One region of the Pseudomonas sp. LjRoot277 genome, then DNA from elsewhere that is predicted to be linked to it. Evidence: predicted binding sites of a transcription regulator. Region 1 holds the regulator's gene; each other region holds the start of a gene.
The links. The regulator FliA, encoded in region 1, starts transcription of late flagellar genes. The targets are predictions, from matches to a motif close to CTAAAGTTTNNNNNNNNNNNGCCGNTAA.
Positions count from the first base shown of each region.

Region 2: a site for FliA is predicted at 2,447-2,474, ahead of ACSQ87_RS27680 (methyl-accepting chemotaxis protein). Genes of this name have one in related genera too.
Region 3: a site for FliA is predicted at 1,757-1,784, ahead of ACSQ87_RS25475 (methyl-accepting chemotaxis protein). Genes of this name have one in related genera too.
Region 4: a site for FliA is predicted at 2,072-2,099, ahead of flgM (flagellar biosynthesis anti-sigma factor FlgM). Genes of this name have one in related genera too.

Region 1 covers NZ_CAXURI020000001.1:1,867,391-1,872,982, reverse strand. Annotated here, with positions in the region: gene ACSQ87_RS08920 (chemotaxis protein CheA) at 1-460, opposite strand, end outside; gene ACSQ87_RS08915 (protein phosphatase CheZ) at 498-1,286, opposite strand; gene ACSQ87_RS08910 (chemotaxis response regulator CheY) at 1,317-1,688, opposite strand; gene fliA (RNA polymerase sigma factor FliA) at 1,856-2,596, opposite strand; gene fleN (flagellar synthesis regulator FleN) at 2,593-3,423, opposite strand; gene flhF (flagellar biosynthesis protein FlhF) at 3,540-4,868, opposite strand; gene flhA (flagellar biosynthesis protein FlhA) at 4,880-5,592, opposite strand, start outside.
Region 2 covers NZ_CAXURI020000001.1:5,942,983-5,948,574, forward strand. Annotated here, with positions in the region: gene ACSQ87_RS27675 (hypothetical protein) at 1-217, opposite strand, end outside; gene ACSQ87_RS27680 (methyl-accepting chemotaxis protein) at 328-2,358, opposite strand; gene ampE (regulatory signaling modulator protein AmpE) at 2,648-3,484, opposite strand; gene ampD (1,6-anhydro-N-acetylmuramyl-L-alanine amidase AmpD) at 3,487-4,056, opposite strand; gene ACSQ87_RS27695 (DUF1631 domain-containing protein) at 4,121-5,592, opposite strand, start outside.
Region 3 covers NZ_CAXURI020000001.1:5,422,900-5,428,491, reverse strand. Annotated here, with positions in the region: gene ACSQ87_RS25475 (methyl-accepting chemotaxis protein) at 1-1,609, opposite strand, end outside; gene ACSQ87_RS25470 (helicase HerA-like domain-containing protein) at 1,799-3,286, shown strand; gene ACSQ87_RS25465 (DUF721 domain-containing protein) at 3,359-3,814, opposite strand; gene secA (preprotein translocase subunit SecA) at 4,122-5,592, shown strand, end outside.
Region 4 covers NZ_CAXURI020000001.1:5,214,667-5,220,258, reverse strand. Annotated here, with positions in the region: gene ACSQ87_RS24540 (MFS transporter) at 1-282, shown strand, start outside; gene ACSQ87_RS24535 (flagellar brake protein) at 354-1,100, opposite strand; gene ACSQ87_RS24530 (flagella synthesis protein FlgN) at 1,193-1,660, opposite strand; gene flgM (flagellar biosynthesis anti-sigma factor FlgM) at 1,709-2,035, opposite strand; gene flgA (flagellar basal body P-ring formation chaperone FlgA) at 2,186-2,947, opposite strand; gene ACSQ87_RS24515 (chemotaxis protein CheV) at 3,030-3,962, shown strand; gene cheR (protein-glutamate O-methyltransferase CheR) at 4,009-4,836, shown strand; gene flgB (flagellar basal body rod protein FlgB) at 5,093-5,500, shown strand; gene flgC (flagellar basal body rod protein FlgC) at 5,504-5,592, shown strand, end outside.

The sequences.
Region 1 (5,592 bases):
TGTCACCCGATTCGCTCTCGGCGGCAGGTTCTTCCACCACTTCGGCGACCGGTGCCGTTTCATCGGCGGTTTGCGGCTCGGCCAGACGGGCCAGTGCCGCAAGCAATTCTGGCGTGGCAGCCGTGATCGGGCTGCGCTCGCGGACTTCGGTAAACATGCCGTTCACCGCATCCAGCGCTTCGAGAACCACGTCCATCAGTTCCGAGTCGACGCGGCGTTCACCCTTGCGCAGGATGTCGAACACGTTCTCGGCGATGTGACAGCACTCCACCAGCTCGTTGAGCTGGAGGAAGCCGGCGCCTCCTTTTACAGTGTGAAAACCGCGAAAAATTGCATTGAGCAAGTCCGCATCATCAGGTCGGCTTTCAAGCTCGACCAGCTGTTCGGACAGTTGCTCTAGAATCTCGCCGGCCTCAACCAGGAAATCCTGAAGGATCTCTTCATCGGCGCCGAAGCTCATTAAGGGGGTGCTCCTAAAGGTCTAAAAACCTAAAAACCTAAAATCCAAGACTGGATAGCAAATCGTCCACATCGTCCTGACCGGACACAACGTCTTCTCTTTTATCGGCATGAATCTGCGGACCTTCACCCTGAGAGAGATGTTTTTGCGGATCTTTTTCTGCAAGCATCGCTTCACGGTCATGTTCGATGCCCGCAAAGCGGTCCACATGACTGGCCATAAGCACGAGCTTGAGCAGGTTGCTTTCAACTTCGGTGACCAATTGGGTCACACGCTTGATCACCTGACCGGTGAGGTCCTGGTAATCCTGAGCGAGCAGAATGTCGTTGAGGTTGCTCGACACAACGCGATTGTCTTCGCTGCTGCGTGTCAGGAAACCGTCGACTCGCCGGGCCAGCTCGCGGAACTCTTCAGCCCCGACTTCGCGGCGCATGAACCGTCCCCAGTCGTTGCTCAAGGCCTGGGCTTCGTTGCTCAGGCCGTTGACCAGCGGCGTGGCGTTTTCCACCAGGTCCATGGTGCGGTTGGCAGCCGCCTCGGTCAGCTTGACCACATAACCCAGACGCTCGGTGGCATCCGTGATCTGCGAGACTTCCTCGGCTTGCGGCATGTGCGGGTCAATCTGGAAATTGACGATCGCGCTATGCAGCTCGCGAGTGAGCTTGCCCACTTCCTGATACAGGCCACGGTCACGGGTCTGATTGAGCTCATGGATCAGTTGCACAGCGTCGCCGAACCTGCCTTTTTCAAGGCTTTCGACCAGTTCGACCGCGTGTTTTTTCAGAGTCGATTCGAAATCGCCCTGTGAAGACTCGTTATGCTCCATAGCTCCCCCGTGGCGCAGTGGCTTCGCACATCAACCGATGCGTTCGAAAATCTTCTCGATTTTTTCTTTTAACGCCTGGGCCGTGAAGGGCTTGACCACATAGCCGTTAACTCCGGCCTGGGCTGCCTCGATGATTTGCTCGCGCTTGGCTTCAGCGGTCACCATCAGCACCGGCAGGTGCTTGAGCTTTTCATCGGCACGCACGTGGCGCAGCAGGTCGATACCGGTCATGCCAGGCATGTTCCAGTCTGTTACCAGAAAGTCGATGCTGCCGCTGTTGAGAACCGGAATGGCAGTAGTGCCATCGTCGGCCTCGACCGTGTTGGTGAACCCAAGGTCACGCAACAGGTTTTTAATGATCCGCCGCATCGTTGAGAAGTCATCAACGATGAGGATTTTCATGTTCTTGTCCAATTCGACCTCCAAGCAGTCTTAAACGCGCCCAGCACCTGGACGCGCCATTTCAATCAATCCGGCAAAGCACTCAATGACTGTCTGGAGCACAACAGATCGGGACCGGTACGGTTCAACACCCCACCAGCCGCGTTCGCAGTGTCCCCACACTGCCTTCAGCGCGCTCGCCACTCCCCCAAACGCCCCCGCAAACGGGCCGCGCACTGGCTGTGTAACTGGCTGACCCGAGATTCGCTGACCCCCAGGACCTCACCGATTTCCTTGAGATTCAACTCTTCGTCGTAGTACAGCGCCAACACCAGTCGCTCACGCTCCGGCAAATTGGCAATCGCGTCCGCCAGCGCCGCCTGGAAGCGTTCATCTTCCAGATCGCGTGACGGCTCGAGATGAGCACTGGCGCCATCCTCGTGCAGCCCTTCGTGTTCGCCGTCCTGCAACAGATCGTCGAAACTGAATAACCGGCTGCCCAGGGTGTCGTTCAAAATCCCGTAATAATCGTCGAGACTCAATTGGAGTTCGGCCGCAACCTCGTGATCTTTAGCGTCACGACCGGTTTTAGCTTCAATCGAGCGAATGGCGTCGCTGACCATCCGGGTATTGCGGTGGACCGAACGTGGCGCCCAGTCCCCCTTGCGTACTTCATCGAGCATCGCGCCACGGATTCGAATGCCCGCGTACGTCTCGAAACTCGCGCCTTTGCTGGCGTCGTATTTGGTCGACACTTCAAGCAGGCCGATCATCCCGGCCTGGATCAGGTCTTCGACCTGGACACTGGCCGGCAGACGCGCCAGCAAGTGGTAGGCAATGCGTTTAACCAGTGGCGCGTAACGCTCGATCAGCTCGTACTGCGCGTCACGTGCCGAATTCTTGTAGAGGTTGTAGCCACTGGCTGTCATAGCACCGGTCCTGCGGTTTGTTGCACGAGGCGCTCGACGAAAAACTCCAGGTGCCCACGCGGGTTGGCAGGTAGCGGCCAGGTATCGACCTTCTGTGCAATGGCTTTGAACGCCAGTGAGCACTTGGACCGCGGGAAGGCTTCGTAGACGGCGCGCTGCTTCTGCACAGCCTTGCGCACACTTTCGTCGTAAGGCACCGCGCCGACGTATTGTAAGGCGACGTCAAGGAAGCGATCCGTGACCTTGGTCAACTTGGCGAACAGGTTGCGCCCTTCCTGCGGGCTCTGGGCCATGTTGGCCAGGACGCGGAAACGGTTCATGCCGTAATCGCGGTTCAGCAGTTTGATCAGTGCGTAGGCATCGGTGATCGAGGTCGGTTCGTCGCAGACCACCAGCAAGACTTCCTGCGCTGCGCGAACGAAACTGACTACCGAGTCCCCAATGCCCGCAGCGGTGTCGATCACTAGCACGTCGAGGTTGTCGCCGATATCGCTGAACGCCTGGATCAGGCCGGCGTGTTGGGCCGGACTTAAATGAACCATGCTCTGTGTGCCGGACGCGGCCGGGACGATGCGAATGCCGCCAGGGCCCTGCAACAGTACGTCGCGCAGCTCGCAGCGGCCTTCGATCACGTCGGCCAAAGTACGTTTGGGTGTCAGTCCCAGCAGGACGTCGACGTTCGCCAGCCCCAGATCAGCGTCCAGCAGCATGACGCGCCGGCCGAGCTCAGCTAGAGCCAGGGACAAGTTCACTGACACGTTAGTCTTCCCGACGCCACCTTTGCCGCCGGTCACCGCGATCACCTGTACGGGATGCATGCTGCCCATGAATTTTCTTTACCTTGTCTTACTTAGACGGAGGCCACATTACTGGCTGCGCGTTCAACAACTGAACAATGCATGGCAGACCATCGATGTAGGTACAAAAACTGTTCATTAATACCTCAGCCAACCTGCTTGGTCGGGCTGTGGTAAATATCAGCGAACATGTCAGCCATGGCTTCTTCGCTGGGTTCTTCTTGCATTTGCACGCTTACGGCGCGACTGACCAACTGATGACGACGCGGTAGATGCAAATCATCCGGAATCCGCGGGCCATCGGTCAGGTAGGCCACCGGCAATTCATGACTGATGGCCAGGCTCAACACCTCGCCCAGACTTGCCGTTTCATCCAGTTTAGTCAGGATGCAGCCAGCGAGCCCACAACGCTTGTAACTGTGATAAGCGGCCGTTAGAACCTGTTTCTGGCTGGTGGTTGCCAAAACCAGGTAATTTTTTGATTTGATGCCACGACCGGCCAGGCTTTCGAGCTGCATGCGCAGTGCCGGATCGCTGGCCTGAAGGCCCGCGGTATCGATCAGCACCACGCGTTTGCGCAGCAAAGGCTCCAGCGCCTGCACCAGCGATTGGCCCGGATCGACATGCGTCACCGACACATTGAGGATCCGGCCCAACGTCTTGAGTTGTTCCTGAGCACCAATACGGTAGCTGTCCATGCTGACCAGCGCGATATTTTGCGCGCCGTACTTGAGCACGTAACGGGCCGCGAGTTTGGCCAGGGTGGTGGTCTTGCCCATGCCGGCAGGGCCGACCATGGCAATCACGCCGCCCTCTTCCAGAGGCTCGACTTCCGGTGTGGCGATCATCCGCGCCAGATGTGCCAGCAACATGCGCCAGGCCTGACGAGGTTCTTCAATATCGGTAATCAGCGCCAGCAAATCGCGCGACAACGGGCCGGACAGGCCGATGCGTTGCAGGCGACGCCAAAGATTGGCCTGGGCCGGACGGCTGCCTTGCAGCTGATTCCAGGCCAGGGAGCCGAGTTGCACTTCCATCAGTTCGCGCAGGCTGTTGAGTTCGAAACGCATCGAGTCGAACGCCCGTGGGTCGACGCCACCGGAGGCAGGTGCCGCAGCGGGTGCAGGACGACGGGGTTCGGTGTAGGTCGGCTCGATCAGCGGCTCGGCGGCGGTCAGTGGCAGGCCGGCGAATAACTGGCGATTGGTGGACTTGTCGCTCTCGCCATCGCTGCGCAGGCTCAGTTCGGCCTGGGCGGTGACGATCCGCGATTGGGTCTTGCGCAGCTCGTCTTCGAGTTCCATGTTCGGAACGCGCGGAGCCAGCGCCGACAACTTGTAATCCAGGGCAGCCGTCAGCTCGACACCACCGGCGATCCGGCGGTTGCCAATGATGGCGGCATCAGCGCCCAGCTCATCACGAACCAGTTTCATGGCCTGACGCATATCGGCGGCGAAAAAACGCTTAACTTGCATAAACCACTACCTCAGCCGTTGGGCCCTACTGTCGCAACGATGGTCACTTGCTTGTTGTCAGGAATTTCCTGGTAAGCCAACACATGCAAACCCGGGACTGCCAATCGGCCGAATCGCGACAGCATCGCGCGAACCGGACCGGCTACCAGCAGAATCACCGGCTGACCTTGCATTTCCTGACGCTGCGCCGCATCGATCAACGAGCGCTGCAGTTTCTCAGCCATGCTTGGCTCCAGCAGAACACCCTCTTCCGAGCCTTGTCCTGCCTTCTGAAGACTATTGAGCAATATTTGTTCCAACCTTGGCTCCAGCGTGATCACTGGTAGCTCGGAGTCAGTCCCTACAATGCTTTGGACGATTGCGCGGGATACGCCGACGCGCACCGCGGCCACCAGCGCGGCAGTATCTTGACTCTTGCTGGCATTGTTCGCGATGGCTTCGGCAATGCTGCGAATGTCCCGTACTGGCACCTGTTCGGCCAGCAATGCCTGCAATACTTTGAGCAGCTGCGACAGAGACACCACACCCGGCACCAGTTCTTCGGCCAGTTTTGGCGAGCTTTTGGCCAACAATTGCATGAGTTGTTGCACTTCTTCGTGACCGATCAACTCGCTCGAGTGCTTGTACAAAATCTGGTTCAAGTGGGTTGCCACCACTGTACTGGCATCGACCACGGTATAACCGAGGGATTGTGCCTGGGCACGCTGGCTGATTTCGATCCAGA
Region 2 (5,592 bases), 4.1 Mb from region 1:
AAACCATGACCAACGTGCTCGCCCGCAGCAATGCCAGGGAGTCGAGCGACTTGAAGCGCTTGATCTGTTTCGGATCGTTCAGTTGTAAAGCTTTCTGGCAGTGGGAACACGTGAACGCTTCATTGATGGCAATGGCATTGAGTTGCCAGGGTTTGAGCAAGAGCGTGCTCCCGCAATGAGCGCAATGACCCTGGATTCCAATCGTTACCGCAGACATAACCGAGCCTCCTCAGGGCGGGTCCAAGTGATTGATCTTCCTTCATTAAAGACCAAAAACCAGACGACGGAGGAAAACCGGACATTGCCCGCCAGTTGATTCGTTTTTTTTCAGACCCGGAACGCGCTGATCAGTTGTTTGAGTTCCACCACCTGAGCCGACAACGCGCGACTGGCGTCCTCGGTCTGGTGTGCACCTTCGGCAGTACGCTCACCGGCGCGGTTGATTTCGACAATATTCTGGTCGATGTCATGGGCCACGGCGGTCTGCTGCTCTACCGCGGCGGCGATTTGCTGGTTCTGATCGACGATCATGCCGACGGCGCCGAGGATGTTTTCCAGCGCTTGCTGAACCTTTTCCGACTGCCCCACCGTGCCGTTGGCCATCTGATGACTGGTCCCCATCGCCTTCACCGCAGCGCCGACACCGCTGTGCAGTTTGGCGATCATCTGCTCGATTTCCTCGGTCGATTGCTGGGTGCGCTTGGCCAGGGTCCGAACCTCATCCGCCACCACCGCAAAACCACGGCCCTGCTCACCGGCCCGAGCTGCTTCGATGGCCGCGTTGAGGGCCAGGAGGTTGGTCTGTTCGGCGATGCTCTTGATCACCTCCAGCACGCGGCTGATGGACTGGCTGTCGCTGGCCAGTTGATTGATTACCAGCACCGACTGATCGATCTCACTGGCCAGTGCAGCGATGCTGCCCTGCTGGGACTCCACCAGCCCGCGACCGCTGATGGTCTCATCGTTGACGCTATGGGCGCTGCTGACCGCTGCCGCGGCACTGCGTGCAACCTCAAGTGAGGTGGCCGACATCTGGTTCATGGCCGTAGCGACCTGCTCGATCTGCGTGCGCTGCCCCGCCACCGCCTGGTTGCTCTGGGCGGAAACGTTCTCCACCTGCCCGGCCTGGCGCTCAACTTCAGTGACGGTCTGGCCGACCCGCTCGATCAAGTCATGGATTTTCTTCACGGTGCCGTTGAACACCTCACCCAACTCGCCCAATTCATCGCGGCTGTTGGCGCTGAAGGTCACCGTCATGTCGCCGGCCGCGACCTTGTCCATCACCGCGCCAAGACGCTTGAGGGTGGTGCGGGTCGAAGCGTAGAAGCCGCCATAGAGGTAAAAAATCAACACAAACACCACCGACAGCGCCACGGCCTGCAAGACCATATGGGTGCGGTTCTGCTCCAGTCGCTGTTGCAGTTGGGTGCCAAGAAACTTCAGGGTGGCTTCATTGAGTTGGTACGTCTGATCCATCAGGCCCGTGACCTGATCGTAAAAGCCCTGCCACGGCGCATCGAGCGTGTCGGCCATCACCACCTGCTCCTCGAACAGTTCACTGGCCTTTTTCAACGACGCCTTGCTGCTATCGGCCTGAGCCGCCAGGGTTTCCCGTGCCGCTTTGCTGGAACCCAGCGCGTCCTGCAACTTCAGGGCATATTCGGCCTGCAGTTTTTCGATCTGCGCCAGCAACTCATCAAAACGGGTACTCGATGCCGAGTTGAGAAAGCCCTGCCCCAGCGAAAAAGAGCCCATCGCCCGGCCTTCGCCCAGAAGCTGGGTAACGGGCGGGGTGACATTGGTGATGAGTTCGCTCAGCTGGCGCATGTCGCTCTGGGTGTCGCGGCTCAGGCCGGCCTGACTGGCGATGATCTGGCTGAAAATTTGCGCATTGCCGAGCAACTTGCCGATCATCGCGCTTTTGCTTTGCAGGGAGTTTTCCGCTTGCTGGGCCTTGAACGCGGCGATCATTTCATCGCGCTTGCCATCGAAAACCAGGATTTGCTCGGGGTCCGCGGTCATCGCCGTCAGCCCTTGCAAACGGGTCAGCACATTTTGCCCCAGGGTACTGATCTGCGACTCGACATTGCCGGCCTTGCCGGACTGACCGAGGGTGACGTTGATCTGCACCAGGTTGTTCAGGGTTTCCAGATCGCGCCTTAACGTCAGGCTGCTGCCCAGCAGGTCGAGGCTTTGCAGTTCGACCCGGGTGCCCTGGAATTCTCGATAGGAATCGCGCACCAGATAAAAGTTGGTCACCAGCATCGGCACAAGGAACAGCACGCTGATCAGGCTGAACTTCATGCCAAAGCTCAGGCGGTTCATTAGCGCGACGGCGGGATAGAGCAAGCTCTTCACTGGAAGTCTCCCTTTGATTTCTTATTTTTATTGGCAGGCGCGGGTCGACAGCAGATAGCCACTATTCAGCGCTGTCTCTGTATAGCTCAAATCGGCGGGAGGTTTTGTAACTTAAGGTTAACGGCTGGATTGACGCGGTCTCTGTAGCAGCTGGCGCAGCCTGCGTCCGGCTGCGCAGCAGTCGTAAATCCTGATCACGCGGTGAGTCAGCCAAACCGCGGTGTCTGAGTTGGCGACTGCTGCGCAGCCGAACGCAGGCTGCGCCAGCTGCTACAGGATTTCAGTGTGCTTACGGAAGGACGGTCCACAACGCGAAACCGGCGTACCAGAGCACCGCCGCGCGCAGCAGCAGTTCCCAGATCCGGTCGAGGCTGTTGATTCCGTCAGGACCGACTACCGGTGCCGGGATTTCACCGGCCACCAGCCCGACCTTCTCGATCAATTGGGCGGCGCTGATGTTCCAGTTCAGCAGCTCGTGCAGCATCACCCGGCTGACCGCGACAAAGTTGCCGACCAACGCAAAACTCGCCGCCAGCAGACGCACCGGCACCCAGTCGAACGCGTGACGCAGTTTGGCCGCGCGCTCGACTACGGCCGGGTTCTGCCCGTGTTCTTCGGCCAGGGCGAGCAGTCGATAGCTCAGGGCCGCGACCGGACCCAACAGGAAATACCAGAAAATCACCGCGAAAAAGCTCTGATAAGCTTCCCACAGCAGATGCCCTTCGACCCGCTCCAGCAGTTGTTCGCCGCTATCGGCGCAGATACCCAGGTCGCGGTTCGCCACATGAGCGGCCGCTTGCAGGTCTTCCCGGCGCCAGGCATCGCGAAACGGCCCGAGACCGGCCAGCAGATCACCGCGGCCCAGACTGTAAATCACCACCAGCAGGTGCACCGGCAATGCCAGTAGACCGTAAGCCACCGGGCTCAATACCACCAGCAGCAAACCCAGTAGTGCCACTGGCAACAACACCAGGATCAGCAAAATCAGCCACGGATTTTTCGCCAGACGCGGACTGACCTCAAGCTTGTTCAGCTCGTGAACCCATCCACCATCGCGCTGAACCCGATGACGCAAGGCCGAGAACTTCTCGATCCAGACCGCCAACAGCAACACCAGAAAACTCATTGTTACTCCTTATTTTCCAGAGCAGCTTTTGCCAGAGCGGCGCGATAGCGTGCCCAGTCGAACGCTGGCCCCGGATCGGTTTTACGCCCGGGTGCGATGTCGCTATGCCCGCAAATGCGCTGTGCGGTAATGGCTGTGAAGGCGCTTTGCAGCTGCCGGGTCAGGGCCGTCAACGCTTGATACTGAGCGTCGGTGTACGGCAGATCATCCGTGCCTTCAAGTTCGATGCCCACGGAAAAATCGTTACAGGTTTCCCGGCCTTCAAAACTCGAGACGCCGGCATGCCAGGCACGCTCAAGACAAGAGACAAACTGAGTGACGGTGCCGTCACGTTCGATCAGAAAGTGCGCAGACACACGCAGGTCGGCGATCCCTTCAAAGTAGGGATGCTCCGTGACATCCAGACGATTCTGGAAAAATTCCTGCACCTTGCCGGTAGCGAACTGCGCTGGCGGCAGGCTGATGTTGTGGATCACCAGCAGGGAAATTTCGCCCGAGGGGCGCGCATTGAAGTTGGGCGAGGGGCATATATCTACGCCCTGACACCAACCGCTCGCGAGGTCCAACTGCATACAGGTTCCTTCAACGACGACTGTGTTGGCGCCCAGTATGCCGCGATAGACCCTCGGGGCGCGATCACTTGCCGCGATTGAGGCGACGCAGATTGCCGATCACCGACTCCAGCGCCCGGTCGAACAGCAAGGTGTCGTCCAGCGCGCGCACCGCGCCACGCCGGAACTCCAGCGCCAGACCGGTGCGGCTGCGCTCCAGCACTTTCATCCCGGTGCGATTGACGAAAATGTACTTGCCGGTGGCTTCAATGATCGCCGCCAGCTTGCAGCGCAGGGTGTTTTCCTCGTCTTCCTGAAACTCGACCCAGCACCCCAACCGCAGTTGATCGACCTGAAGCAGACCGGCATCGTCCTCCGGCAAGCGCACTGACGCCGTATCGACCGGCCCTTCGTCAGCGGTTCGCAGGACGATTCCCTGCAGCACTTCGACCATAACCGGTGTATCGACAGACGGCTCAAGCTTTTGCCCTGGACGTTCGAACAGTTGAACGTGCAAGGCTTCCAGCTCACTGAAAAATTCGCTGGTGGCGAACGGATCGAAGGCCGAACTGCTCAGACCGTCGCGCAACGACTTGAGCAACCCAGGCACCAACACCAACAAGCGCAGACTCGCATCGGGCTCGTCATGACGCTGTACGCTCCAGATCAATTGCTCCATGGACTGCACATCGGCGTGCCACTCGGCCGACTGATCGCCGTGCTTGAGACAGGTCAGCAGCAGCACCTGGCTCCACGCTTCCTGGACAAACACCACCACCCGCTGCGGCAATACTTTGCCCAACAAGGCCTGATTCAGCACCTGTTCGACGCGCTGGCGGGCCAGTTCCGTCCTGGCGCGGCCTTCTTCGGCGTCACGGGTACGTTGCTCCAGCAGCTCACTGCGACGGCGCTCGTCGCTGGTGAAGGCGAGAAAATCCGCCAGCAATTCGGAAAAAACCGCCGGATCATCGACAAAATCGTTCAGCAACCGTTGCACCACTTGCTCGATGCGCAGATACAGGCTGTCGCGCTCATGGTCATCGCACTCGCCCCAGCCCATGGCTGCGGTGGCGATTTCATTGAGCAGGCGCCGGGCCGGGTGACTGCTGCGGCTGAAGAAGCTCTTGTCGAGCACCGCCACTTTCAGCATCGGGATCTGCAAACGGCCGATCAACGCCTTGAGCGAATCCGGCAGATTGCGGTCATCGAGGATGCATTCGAAGAGCATGGCGATCAGGTTGATCACGTCTTCGTCAGCCACCCCGACCACGCGAGACTTGCCACTTTTGACGCTGACCCGGGTCAGCAGCTGTTCGAGCTGGTTTCGCAGATCGAAGTCGTCCTGGGCTGCCGGTGCCGGCACGTATTGCTGCAAGTGCGAGAGCAGCCGCAATAGATCACGGGTGGAAATCGGCTGTGTCCGGGCACTGGCTTCAAGGGTTGGCGCGACACTGCCACGCACGTGAAACAGCAACTCCTGCAACGCCGCGAAAACTTCCTGCACGCCGTCGTCAATCTGAGAATTGCCAGTCCGCACGCCTGTCTCGGCGGGGTCAG
Region 3 (5,592 bases), 3.6 Mb from region 1:
GGCTGTCGCTCATGGTGCTGACGGATTCACGAGCGCCGATTTGCAGCTCCTCGATCATGGTCTGCACCTGTTGCGCCGATTCCTGAGTGCGGTGCGCCAGGTTGCGCACTTCGTCGGCCACCACGGCAAAGCCACGTCCGGCTTCACCGGCTCGCGCCGCTTCGATGGCCGCGTTGAGCGCCAGCAAGTTGGTCTGCTGGGAGATGCTGGTGATCACTTCGAGAATCTGCCCGATGTTCACGGTTTTGCTGTTCAGCGATTCGATGTTGGTGCTCGAGGCGCTGAGCATGCTCGACAGTTGATTCATCGCGACAATGCTGCGGTCCACCACTTGCTGACCATCTTCGGCCAGGCTGCGGGCATCGCTGGCCTGACTCGATGCTTGCGCTGCGTTACGGGCGATTTCCTGAGCGGCGGCGCCGAGCTGGTTGATCGCCGCGGCCACGCTGCTGGTGCGCGAAGCCTGTTGGTCGGAGTTGAACATCGACGAGTTCGAGGCGGCCACGACACGCAGGGCCACTTCGTTGACTTGCCCGGTGGCCGACGACACTTCGCGGATCGAACCGTGAATACGTTCCACGAAGCGGTTGAACGCGGTACCGAGGACACCGAATTCATCGTTGTTCACGATGGTCAGGCGTTTGGTCAGGTCGCCTTCGCCGTCGGCGATGTCTGCCATGGCGCGGGTCATGACGTGCAGCGGCTGGATCAGGATGCGGATCAGCATGCCCAGCAGGGCGATGATGATGGCCACGGCAATGACCGTCGCAACGAGCGCCGACGCGCGGAATTCGCTGAGCTTGGAGAAGGCTTTGTCCTTATCCACCGACAGACCGATGTACCAATTGACTGAGGACAGCCCTTTGATCGGTGTAAAGGTCACGATGCGAGTCTTGCCGTCGACGTCTACTTCACTGAAGTCGCTGCTGATGCGCGGGGTGTTTTTCGGGTACGCCTCGCTCAGGGACTTCATCACCAGCGCTTTGTCCGGGTGGACCAGGATTTTGCCATCGGCACCGACCAGGAACGCATAGCCCATGCCGTCGAAGTCCAGTGCGTTGAGGCTGTCGGTGATCACCTGCAAGCTCAAGTCACCACCCACCACGCCGATGTTTTGACCGTCCTTGAGTACGCTATTAACGATGGAAATCACCAACTGGCCAGAAGCCAGGTCGATGTAGGGTTCGGTCAGGGCAGAGCCGCTGGTGCTTTGCGCGCTCTTGTACCAAGGGCGGGCACGAGGGTCATAGCCGTCGGGCATCTTGCTGTCCGGGCGGATGATGAAGGTGCCATCTTTGTTGCCCAGGTAGGCGCCCATAAAGGTCGACGACACAGCCTTCTGTTCCAGCAGGTTGGAGACATTGGCTGTATCTGCGTTCAAGGCAACGGTTTGCGACAGGTTTTCGATCAGCAGGCTGCGGCCGGCCAGCCAGGTTTGAATGTTTTTCGCGGTGACGCTGCCCATTTCCTGCAAGTAGTTGTCCAGATCGCGGCGTATCGCATTGCGCTGCAAATAGTCGTTGTACAGCGTGAACGAGGCGAAGGCGGCAATGACGACGAGGGCGGCGGCAAGCAGGATTTTATGGCTGAAGCGCAGATTTTTGTTCATGGCTCGGGGGGTCCGCTAAGGTCTTATTGTTCGGGGCGTGTTGCTGCTAATGCGCGCAAAATGAGTGCGCAATGGAGCGAGTCGGTAATTCCTGCTCTCCATAGGGGAATGTCGGACCTTGCTTTCAATTGGGTCTCTCGCTTATTTCTATCGGCCGTGAAGGATCAAAGATTAACCATGGGTGACAAAATGCCTGACTCATTACAACTCGTTATCGGTGCCGACCTCGCCGGGCAGCCCATTGCCCAGGCCATGCGTCTGGCGAACCGTCATGGTTTGGTCGCGGGCGCTACCGGGACGGGCAAAACCGTCACCTTGCAACGGATGGCCGAAGCATTCAGCGATGCCGGCGTGGCGGTGTTCGCCGCCGATATCAAGGGCGACCTGTGTGGTCTGGGCGCCGCCGGCAACCCTCAAGGCAAAATCGCCGAGCGGATCGCCGGGATGCCCTGGCTGAATCACACGCCTCAAGCGTATCCGGTGACCCTGTGGGACATTCACGGTCAGTCCGGTCATCCGTTGCGCACAACCTTGAGCGAAATGGGGCCGTTATTGATTGGCAGCCTGCTGGAGCTGACCGACAGTCAGCAGTCGGCGCTGTACGCCGCGTTCAAGGTGGCGGACCGAGAAGGGCTGTTGCTGCTGGACCTCAAGGACTTGAAGGCACTGCTCAATCACCTGCGTGACAACCCCGAATTGCTCGGCGACGACGCCGCGCTGCTGACCACCGGTTCCAGTCAGGCGCTGTTGCGACGTCTGGCGACCCTGGAACAGCAGGGCGCCGAAGCGCTGTTCGGTGAGCCGGCGCTGCAACTCGAAGACATTCTGCAGCCGACCGCCGAGGGCCGCGGGCGCATTCACCTGCTCGATGCCAGCCGTCTGGTGCACGAAGCGCCGAAGGTCTACGCGACGTTCCTGTTGTGGCTGCTGGCCGAACTGTTCGAGCAATTGCCAGAGCGCGGCGATTCGGACAAACCGCTGCTGGCGCTGTTTTTCGATGAAGCGCATTTATTGTTCGCCGGTACGCCAAAGGCTTTGCAGGATCGTCTTGAGCAAGTGGTGCGGTTGATTCGCTCGAAAGGCGTTGGCGTATATTTCGTCACCCAATCGCCGGGCGACCTGCCGGATGACGTGCTGGCTCAGCTCGGTCTGCGCATTCAGCATGGCTTGCGCGCGTTCACCGCCAAGGAGCAGAAATCCCTGCGCGCGGTGGCCGAAGGCTTCCGGCCGAACCCGGCGTTCGATGCCTTGTCGGTGCTGACCGAGCTTGGTATTGGCGAGGCGCTGGTCGGCACGTTGCAGGACAAGGGCACACCGGAGATCGTCCAGCGCGTATTAGTCGCACCACCGCAGTCGCGGATCGGGCCGTTGAGCGAGACTGAACGCACAGTGCTGATCGCGGGGTCTCCATTCAAGGGGCGGTATGACAAACCCGTTGATCGCGAATCGGCTTATGAAGTGTTGATGGGGCGCAAAGGGTTGGCGCCAGAGCCTGACGCTGCTGCGGGCAAACCGGCAGCCGAAGAGCCAAGCTTCACCGACAAGGCCGGGGAGTTCCTCGGCACCGCGGCGGGGCAGGCACTGAAATCAGCGATGCGCCAGGCGGCCAATCAATTGGGCCGACAGTTGGTACGCGGCTTGATGGGCTCGCTGCTCGGCGGCAGCAAGCGCCGCTAAAAGCAAAAGATCGCAGCCTGCGGCAGCTCCTACGTAGGAGCTGCCGAAGGCTGCGATCTTTTGATCTTGCCGTTAAACCTTCGGTTTAGCGTGAGCCGCCAGCCGTTCCAGCGCCGCCCGCAGATTCGGATCGCTGATCCCGTCGGCTGTGGCCTGAATGGTTGCGCCTGCATCGGTCGACAAGCTGATGGTATGGCCAGCCGCCCCTTGCTGAACCGTGGGCGGCTGAACCTTGAACAGAATCCGCGTCAGACTGGCGAACTCGTCGAACATCTGTAATTGCCGTTGCAGACGCTTTTGCTGATAACGCAGGCGGGTTGCCCAATGACCGTCGGTCACTATCAGCAACAAACTGCCTTCGCGCCACGACGCCACATGGCAATGCTCGCGGGCGGCGGGCTGCAATTGGCTTTCCAGCAGACGTTGTAAATGACCCAGGCGTTGAGCGTGGCCGAAGATGGCTTTCAGCGGTTTGGCTTCGCGAAGCAGGACGGCGGGTGCTCTGGCCGTAAGAGGGCGAAATGCCATGATCAGACACCTGAAGTAACAGAGCCGCCATGGTAGCAGAAAGCACCGGATGCACCCGAGCCATTGCTTTGCGAGCGCTTTACCCATTAAATCAACAAGTAACTTCTGCCGTGAATGGCTTGAAGTTCAGCCAAAAGCCCTTATTTTAAGTGAGCCCCGTCACAACGCTGTGCCAGCATCGTGGAACAACGCCACTTTCCTCACCATCGTTTCCGGGTAGAATGCTCGTTCGCATGCGGCCATGAGGGCTGCTCGGGCGACTCACGGGGCCGCCCTCCATCCCTTTAGTGTGGAAGATCCTGCCGATATGTTTGCGCCTTTGTTAAAGAAACTTTTTGGAAGCAAGAACGAGCGTGAAGTCAAACGCATGCTCAAGACGGTGCAACTCGTCAATGCCTTCGAAGAGCAAATGGTGGCCCTTTCGGACGATCAATTGCGTGCCAAGACAGACGAGTTCAAGGCCCGCATCGCCAAAGGGGAAACCCTAGACAAGCTGCTGCCAGAAGCCTTTGCGGTCGCCCGCGAAGCCGGCAAGCGCGTCATGGGTATGCGCCACTTCGACGTCCAGCTGATCGGCGGCATGACCTTGCATGAAGGCCAGATCGCGGAAATGCGTACCGGTGAAGGCAAGACCCTGGTGGCAACACTGGGCGTTTACCTCAACGCACTGTCCGGCAAGGGCGTGCACGTTGTGACGGTGAACGACTACCTGGCCCGTCGTGACGCCAACTGGATGCGTCCGCTCTACGAATTCCTCGGAATGTCGGTCGGTGTTGTCACGCCGTTCCAGCCGCCGGAAGAGAAACGTCTGGCTTACGCTGCCGACATTACCTACGGCACCAACAACGAATTCGGTTTCGACTACCTGCGCGACAACATGGCGTTCAGCATGGAAGAAAAATTCCAGCGCGAACTCAATTTTGCCGTGATCGACGAAGTCGACTCCATCCTCATCGACGAAGCCCGTACCCCGCTGATCATTTCCGGTCAGGCCGAGGACAGCTCCAAGCTGTACATCGAGATCAACAAACTGATCCCGCAGCTTGAGTTGCACATCGAAGAAGTGGAAGGCGAAGTCACCAAGGCCGGCCACTACACCGTCGACGAGAAGACCCGTCAGGTCGAGCTCAACGAAGCCGGTCACCAGTTCATCGAAGACATGCTGACCCGCATTGGCCTGCTGGCTGAAGGCGAGAGCCTGTACTCGGCGCACAACCTCGGTCTGCTGACCCACGTTTATGCCGGTCTGCGCGCTCATAAACTGTTCAATCGCAACATCGAATACATCGTGCAGGATGGCCAGGTCGTTCTGGTCGACGAACACACCGGTCGTACCATGCCGGGTCGCCGTCTGTCCGAAGGCCTGCACCAGGCTATCGAAGCCAAGGAAAACCTGAACATTCAGGCCGAAAGCCAGACCCTGGCCTCGACCACGTTCCAGAACTACTTCCGTCTGTACAACAAGCTGTCCGGGATGACCGGTACCGCCGACACCGAAGCGTTCGAATTCCACCAGATCTACGGTCTGTCGGTGATGGTTATCCCGCCGAACAAACCGCTGGCGCGTAAAGACTACAACGACCTGGTGTTCCTGACCGCCGAAGAGAAATACGCGGCGATCATCAATGACATCAAGGAATGCATGACCCAGGGCCGTCCGGTGCTGGTGGGTACTGCAACCATCGAAACTTCCGAGCACATGTCTGCGCTGCTGCAGAAGGAAGGCATCGAACACAAGGTTCTGAACGCCAAGTTTCACGAAAAAGAAGCCGAGATCA
Region 4 (5,592 bases), 3.3 Mb from region 1:
GCGTTGGTACTGGTGTGGCGGATTCGTCCGAAAGCGGTGACTAACCTGCATGTGGTGGACGATGCGCCGCTGCATCACGTCGCCATGCCGGACAGTATGTCGAGTTCGCCGTTGGTGGCTTGCCTTGACCCGCGTGTCGATGAGCAGGTGGTTCAGGAACAGATGCAGAACCCGATCAACCCTGAGCCGGACGTGGAACCCGAATCAGAGCCCGAAACCGATCCGCCGCCCGAAGACCCTGATGCACCTCGCGAGCAAAGTTTTACCGAGGCCAGGCCTTAAGCATAAAAACAACGCATAAAAAAACGGGCAGTCACCGCAAGGGACTGCCCGTTTTCTATTGAAGCGTCTTATTACATGTCGTCTTTGTCGAAGCGCCGCGCTTCGCGCTGAAGCTGATAGACGAACCGCTCGACCTGCCGCTGCACCAGCCCGCTCATGTTGTGAAAGCGTACGCCGGCGAAGGTGGTGGAGATCCTTTCTTCGAAGTGCAGGTAACGCAGCTCGACGGGTGCCGTCATGTTGCCAAAGGGCAGGGCGGCGATGAAGCGGTCATAGACCTGGCCCAGTTGCAGGCTGCCCGTGATGTCGCCTTCGAAGCGCAACTTGCAGCCGGTGGCGGAGATGTCCAGTAGTTTGCCGCTGATCGGCGACTTGAGCTTTTCACCACCCAGATCGACGTTGACCAGTTGTGCCAGCTTCAATGCTGCGCGGAATGCATTACGACGCTGGTGGTAAACCACCTCGGCGGGCAGGGCGCCACGGTAGCAGCGACCACCTCCGGATTCGTCGATGGTCAACGGGCCGTTGCTTTCCCAGGCAATACGTACGCCGTCGTGGAAGCCTTCGACCTTGAATGGTTCGCCGGCGAGCAGGAAGCGTTCACCGTCGCGGGGAATCATTTCGTCCAGGGCAATCATGTTGCTGTCACGGTCAATGTCCACCAGATAACTCTGGAAGCGCTGGCTGCGCTCATGGAACGTGATGATCAGCGGATCATGGCTGTCTTGCAGCTGGCGCAGGTTGCCGGAGATCTCCAACGGCGTGGTGAGCACCTTGGGTGGCTGCGGAGCATCTTCCGCGCTTAAGGCATTGAACACGGTTCATCAATCTCCAGACAAAATATGACTACGGCTGGCCAGCATATTGCCAGCATGTTGCGCGTCTTGATAGTGCGCGCTTTTCAGCAGGCTCAAGCCTGACTGAGCGGGCGTGGCTTCGCAAGCATGGAGGTTGATCCGCGTGCATCATAGAGCGCTGGCGGCTCGCCGCCGTTGAGGATTTTCAGCTGATTGGCCGTCGCGGCCTGTTGCACCAGGATCGACTGGCCATTCTTGACGTTGGTCGCCTGGCACTGAGCCAGAAGATCGGTCAATACATCGCTCTGTTCCAACAGCTGATCGCCAATGCTCGAATGGCTGGCAAGTTGCTCCAGGCCGTTGCGATTGGTTGGCAGGTTGAGGCTGGCGAGGATTTCACTGCGCTTGCGGCCATGCTGATCGAGCAAAATGATCAATGCCTGTTTCTGCGCCAGAATCTCTTCGAGCAGTGGCATGTCGCGACCGTGCAAGGCGAGGGACTCGGTTTGCAGTAACTCCAGCAAGTGCTGTGCTGGAGCGAAATCGTCGGTGATCAGTTGCAGTAAATTAGTGTCGTGCATGGCTGGCCTTGGGTTTTAAGCGTCCAAAAGCCTGGCGCAGGCCTTGGCCTAGCGCTGGGCTTCGAAGTTGAGCAGTTTGCTGGCTACACGGTTGCTGTCGACTTTGTAGCTGCCATCGGCAATCGCTGCTTTCAACTCGGCCACGCGGGCGTTGTCGACGGCAGGCTGATCGCGCAGCTTGTCAGTGACCTTCTGCAACTGTTGAGCCTCATTGCTGAGATGTACCGATTCCCCGCTTTTGACGGTACTGGCCTGTTCGGCCGGGGTATTCAGCGGTGCGGGTTTGCCGGCTTCGGCGGTTTCCTTCGCGGTGCTGGTACGTGTACTACCGGTAAGTGACGAGGAACTGTTTAAACGGCTGAAATCGATGACCATGACAAAAAACCTCTGGGTATTTGGACGCTTGCCATGTTTTCGGCCATACCCGGAAAAACTTTAGGCTCAATTATCAATGAGCTTGCGCGCGTCAGCGCTTGCCCTGCATAGGGCACAGTCTAGGGAACAGTCGGGTGGCGCGCCAGTGTTCTACATGGCCACTTCCACCTGACCGGGCGCGGTGACTAACGCCTTGATGACCCGCTGGGAGTTGAGGTTTTTCACCCGAATCTGTTCGCGTAAGCCGCCGTTTGACAGCGCTTCACCCGGCATGCGCACGCTGAGCGTTCCACTGCGGGCGGTAATCACCACCTGGTCGCCCTTGGTGATGACTTCTGCCTGTTCCATGTGCACCAGGGTCATGACCTGGTCGGCGACCATTGGTCGGGTAAGTTTCTGCCCGATCGCCTGGTCGACGGAAGTCAGGTAACCCTGGCTGATCAGACTGATGTCACGCTCGCGCAAGGTCACATCCTGAGGCTCGACGATACCGGTGCGTCGCAGCGGGCGGGTGGTGGTCACAATGTCGCGAAACAGGCGCACTTGAGCGGGTACGAAGACGGTCCAGGGGGACGTGCCTTCGCAAGCAACCTTGACGGTAACCCGCCCCAGCGGCCTTGCCGGACTCTCAAGCGTGGCTGTCAATTCCTTGTCGCACATGGGCATGCGCAGCCGCGGATCGAGCTGCTTGACCTCGATCTCGTAGCGGCCTTCCGTTTGACTGGTCGCCAGATAGTCTTCTACGGTGAATTCAAGAAAGCCCTGAGTGACGCCGATAAGCATGTCAGGCAAGGTAACCGCGTCAGCAAGGGCAGGGCAGCCAGCGTTGAACAGGCAGACGGCCGACACCGCGCAAAGCAATCTGCGGGCGTTTGATGTCAGGCGTCGGAAAAATGTCGGTTCTGTGTTCATAAGAGTTAAAAAGCAAGCGCCGTGCCGTTTAGTGATGAATGCGCGTCGCAACACACTTAAGCGTTGGTGTAGGAGTCTGTGCATGGCTGGTGTAATGGATGCGGTAAACCAGCGCACGCAACTGGTAGGGCAGAATCGCCTTGAGCTGTTGTTGTTCCGTCTCGACGGCCAGCAGTTGTATGGGATCAACGTGTTCAAGGTTCGGGAGGTGCTGCAATGCCCCAAACTGACGCTGATGCCAAAATCCAGTCCTGTCGTGTGCGGTGTGGCAAATATTCGGGGGGCGACCATTCCGATTCTTGATCTGGCCATGGCGACCGGTTCCGGTGCGCTGAAGGATCAAAGCAATCCCTTCGTGATCATCACGGAGTACAACACCAAGACCCAGGGTTTCCTGGTGCGGTCAGTGGAACGCATCGTCAACATGAATTGGGAGGAGATTCATCCGCCACCCAAGGGCACGGGACGCGATCATTACCTGACGGCTGTGACTCGGGTCGACAATCAGTTAGTCGAAATCATCGACGTCGAGAAAGTGCTGGCGGAAGTAGCGCCGACACCGGAAGCGATTTCCGTTGGCGTGGTGGATGTCGAAACCCAGCACAAGGCGCTCTCTTTGCGAGTACTGACGGTCGATGACTCGTCGGTGGCGCGCAAGCAGGTGACCCGTTGCCTGCAGACGGTCGGTGTCGAAGTGGTGGCGTTGAACGACGGTCGGCAAGCGCTGGATTACCTGCGCAAGCTGGTCGACGAGGGCAAGAAGCCGGAAGAAGAGTTCCTGATGATGATTTCCGACATCGAGATGCCGGAGATGGACGGGTACACCCTCACGGCCGAGATCCGCAACGACCCTCGCATGCAAAAACTTCACATCATCCTGCATACTTCGTTGTCGGGTGTATTCAATCAGGCGATGGTCAAGAAGGTCGGTGCCGATGACTTCCTTGCCAAATTCCGTCCTGATGACCTGGCATCCCGGGTAGTCAACCGGATCAAAGCAGCAGACATCAGCTAGGGGCCTTTTGCCCCTAACGGTTAATACGATTTAAGAGGCGGCATCTTTGTCTACGGGTAATTTGGATTTCGAACAGTTCCGGGTCTTCCTGGAAAAAGCCTGTGGCATTTTGCTCGGTGAAAACAAGCAGTACCTGGTCTCGAGCCGTCTCAACAAACTGATGGAACAGCAAGGCATCAAGTCCCTGGGTGAGCTGGTCCAGCGCATCCAGACCCAGCCGCGCAGCGGTTTGCGCGAGATGGTGGTGGATGCCATGACCACCAACGAAACCCTGTGGTTTCGTGACACCTATCCGTTTGAAGTCTTGAAGAACAAGGTGCTGCCCGCAGCGATCAAGGCTGCCCCTGGCCAGCGTCTGCGGATCTGGTCGGCGGCCTGCTCGTCGGGTCAGGAACCGTATTCGCTGTCGATGTCGATCGATGAGTTCGAGCGCGTGAACATGGGCCAGTTGAAGATGGGCGTGCAGATCGTTGCCACTGACCTGTCCGGTACCATGCTGACCAACTGCAAGACCGGCGAGTACGACAGCCTGGCCATCGGCCGTGGCCTGTCGCCCGAGCGCCTTCAACGTTACTTCGACCCGAAAGGGCCGGGGCGCTGGGCAATCAAGGCACCGATCAAGAGCCGGGTGGAGTTTCGCTCGTTCAACCTGCTGGACAGCTACGCGAGCCTCGGCAAGTTCGACATCGTGTTTTGCCGCAACGTGCTGATCTACTTCTCCGCCGAGGTGAAGAAGGACATCCTGTTGCGCATTCACAGCACGTTGAAGCCAGGCGGTTATCTGTTCCTTGGTGCTTCCGAGGCGCTGAACGGTTTGCCGGATCATTACCAGATGGTCCAGTGCAGCCCGGGGATCATTTACCAGGCGAAGTGATGCAAAAGCGCCAGGCATAAAAACGGGAGCCCTTCGGGGCTCCTTTTTTATGCCTGGCGCTTTTGCATCACGTAGGAGCGGCGCGCGATTCAGGAAAGCGGCAGAAAAGCGGCAGGCGGCGGAAATCAGTTGCCGCTTTTCTGGCATTGCCACGTTGCCACTGCCCGCAAAGCCCCGTTTTACGGCCTTTTTTCAATTGGCACGACGCTTGCTATGTCCCTGTTACGAAAAATCAGGTCACCCGAAGGTTTCCGACATGAGCATCAGCTTCGATAAAGCGCTCGGTATCCACGAACAAGCCCTGGGCTTCCGCGCTCAGCGTGCCGAAGTCCTGGCCAACAACATCGCCAACGCCGACACCCCGAACTACAAGGCTCGGGATCTGGACTTCTCGAAAGTGCTCGCCGAGCAGAACGAGAAGACCAAGAGCGGCACTTTCGCCTTGAACATGACCAACAGCCGTCATATCGAAGCCGAAGGCCTGGGTAATGGCGACGAGTCGCTGCTGTATCGCACGCCGATGCAACCGTCGATCGACCAGAACACCGTGGACGCCCAGCTGGAACAGTCGAACTACGCGGAAAACGCGGTCAACTTCCAGGCCAGCTTCACCCTGCTCAACAGCAAATTCAAAGGGCTGGTATCAGCCTTGCGCGGAGAGTAAGTCATGTCTCTATCCAGTGTTTTCAACATTGCCGGTAGCGGCATGAGTGCCCAGACCACTCGCTTGAACACCGTCGCCAGTAACATCGCCAA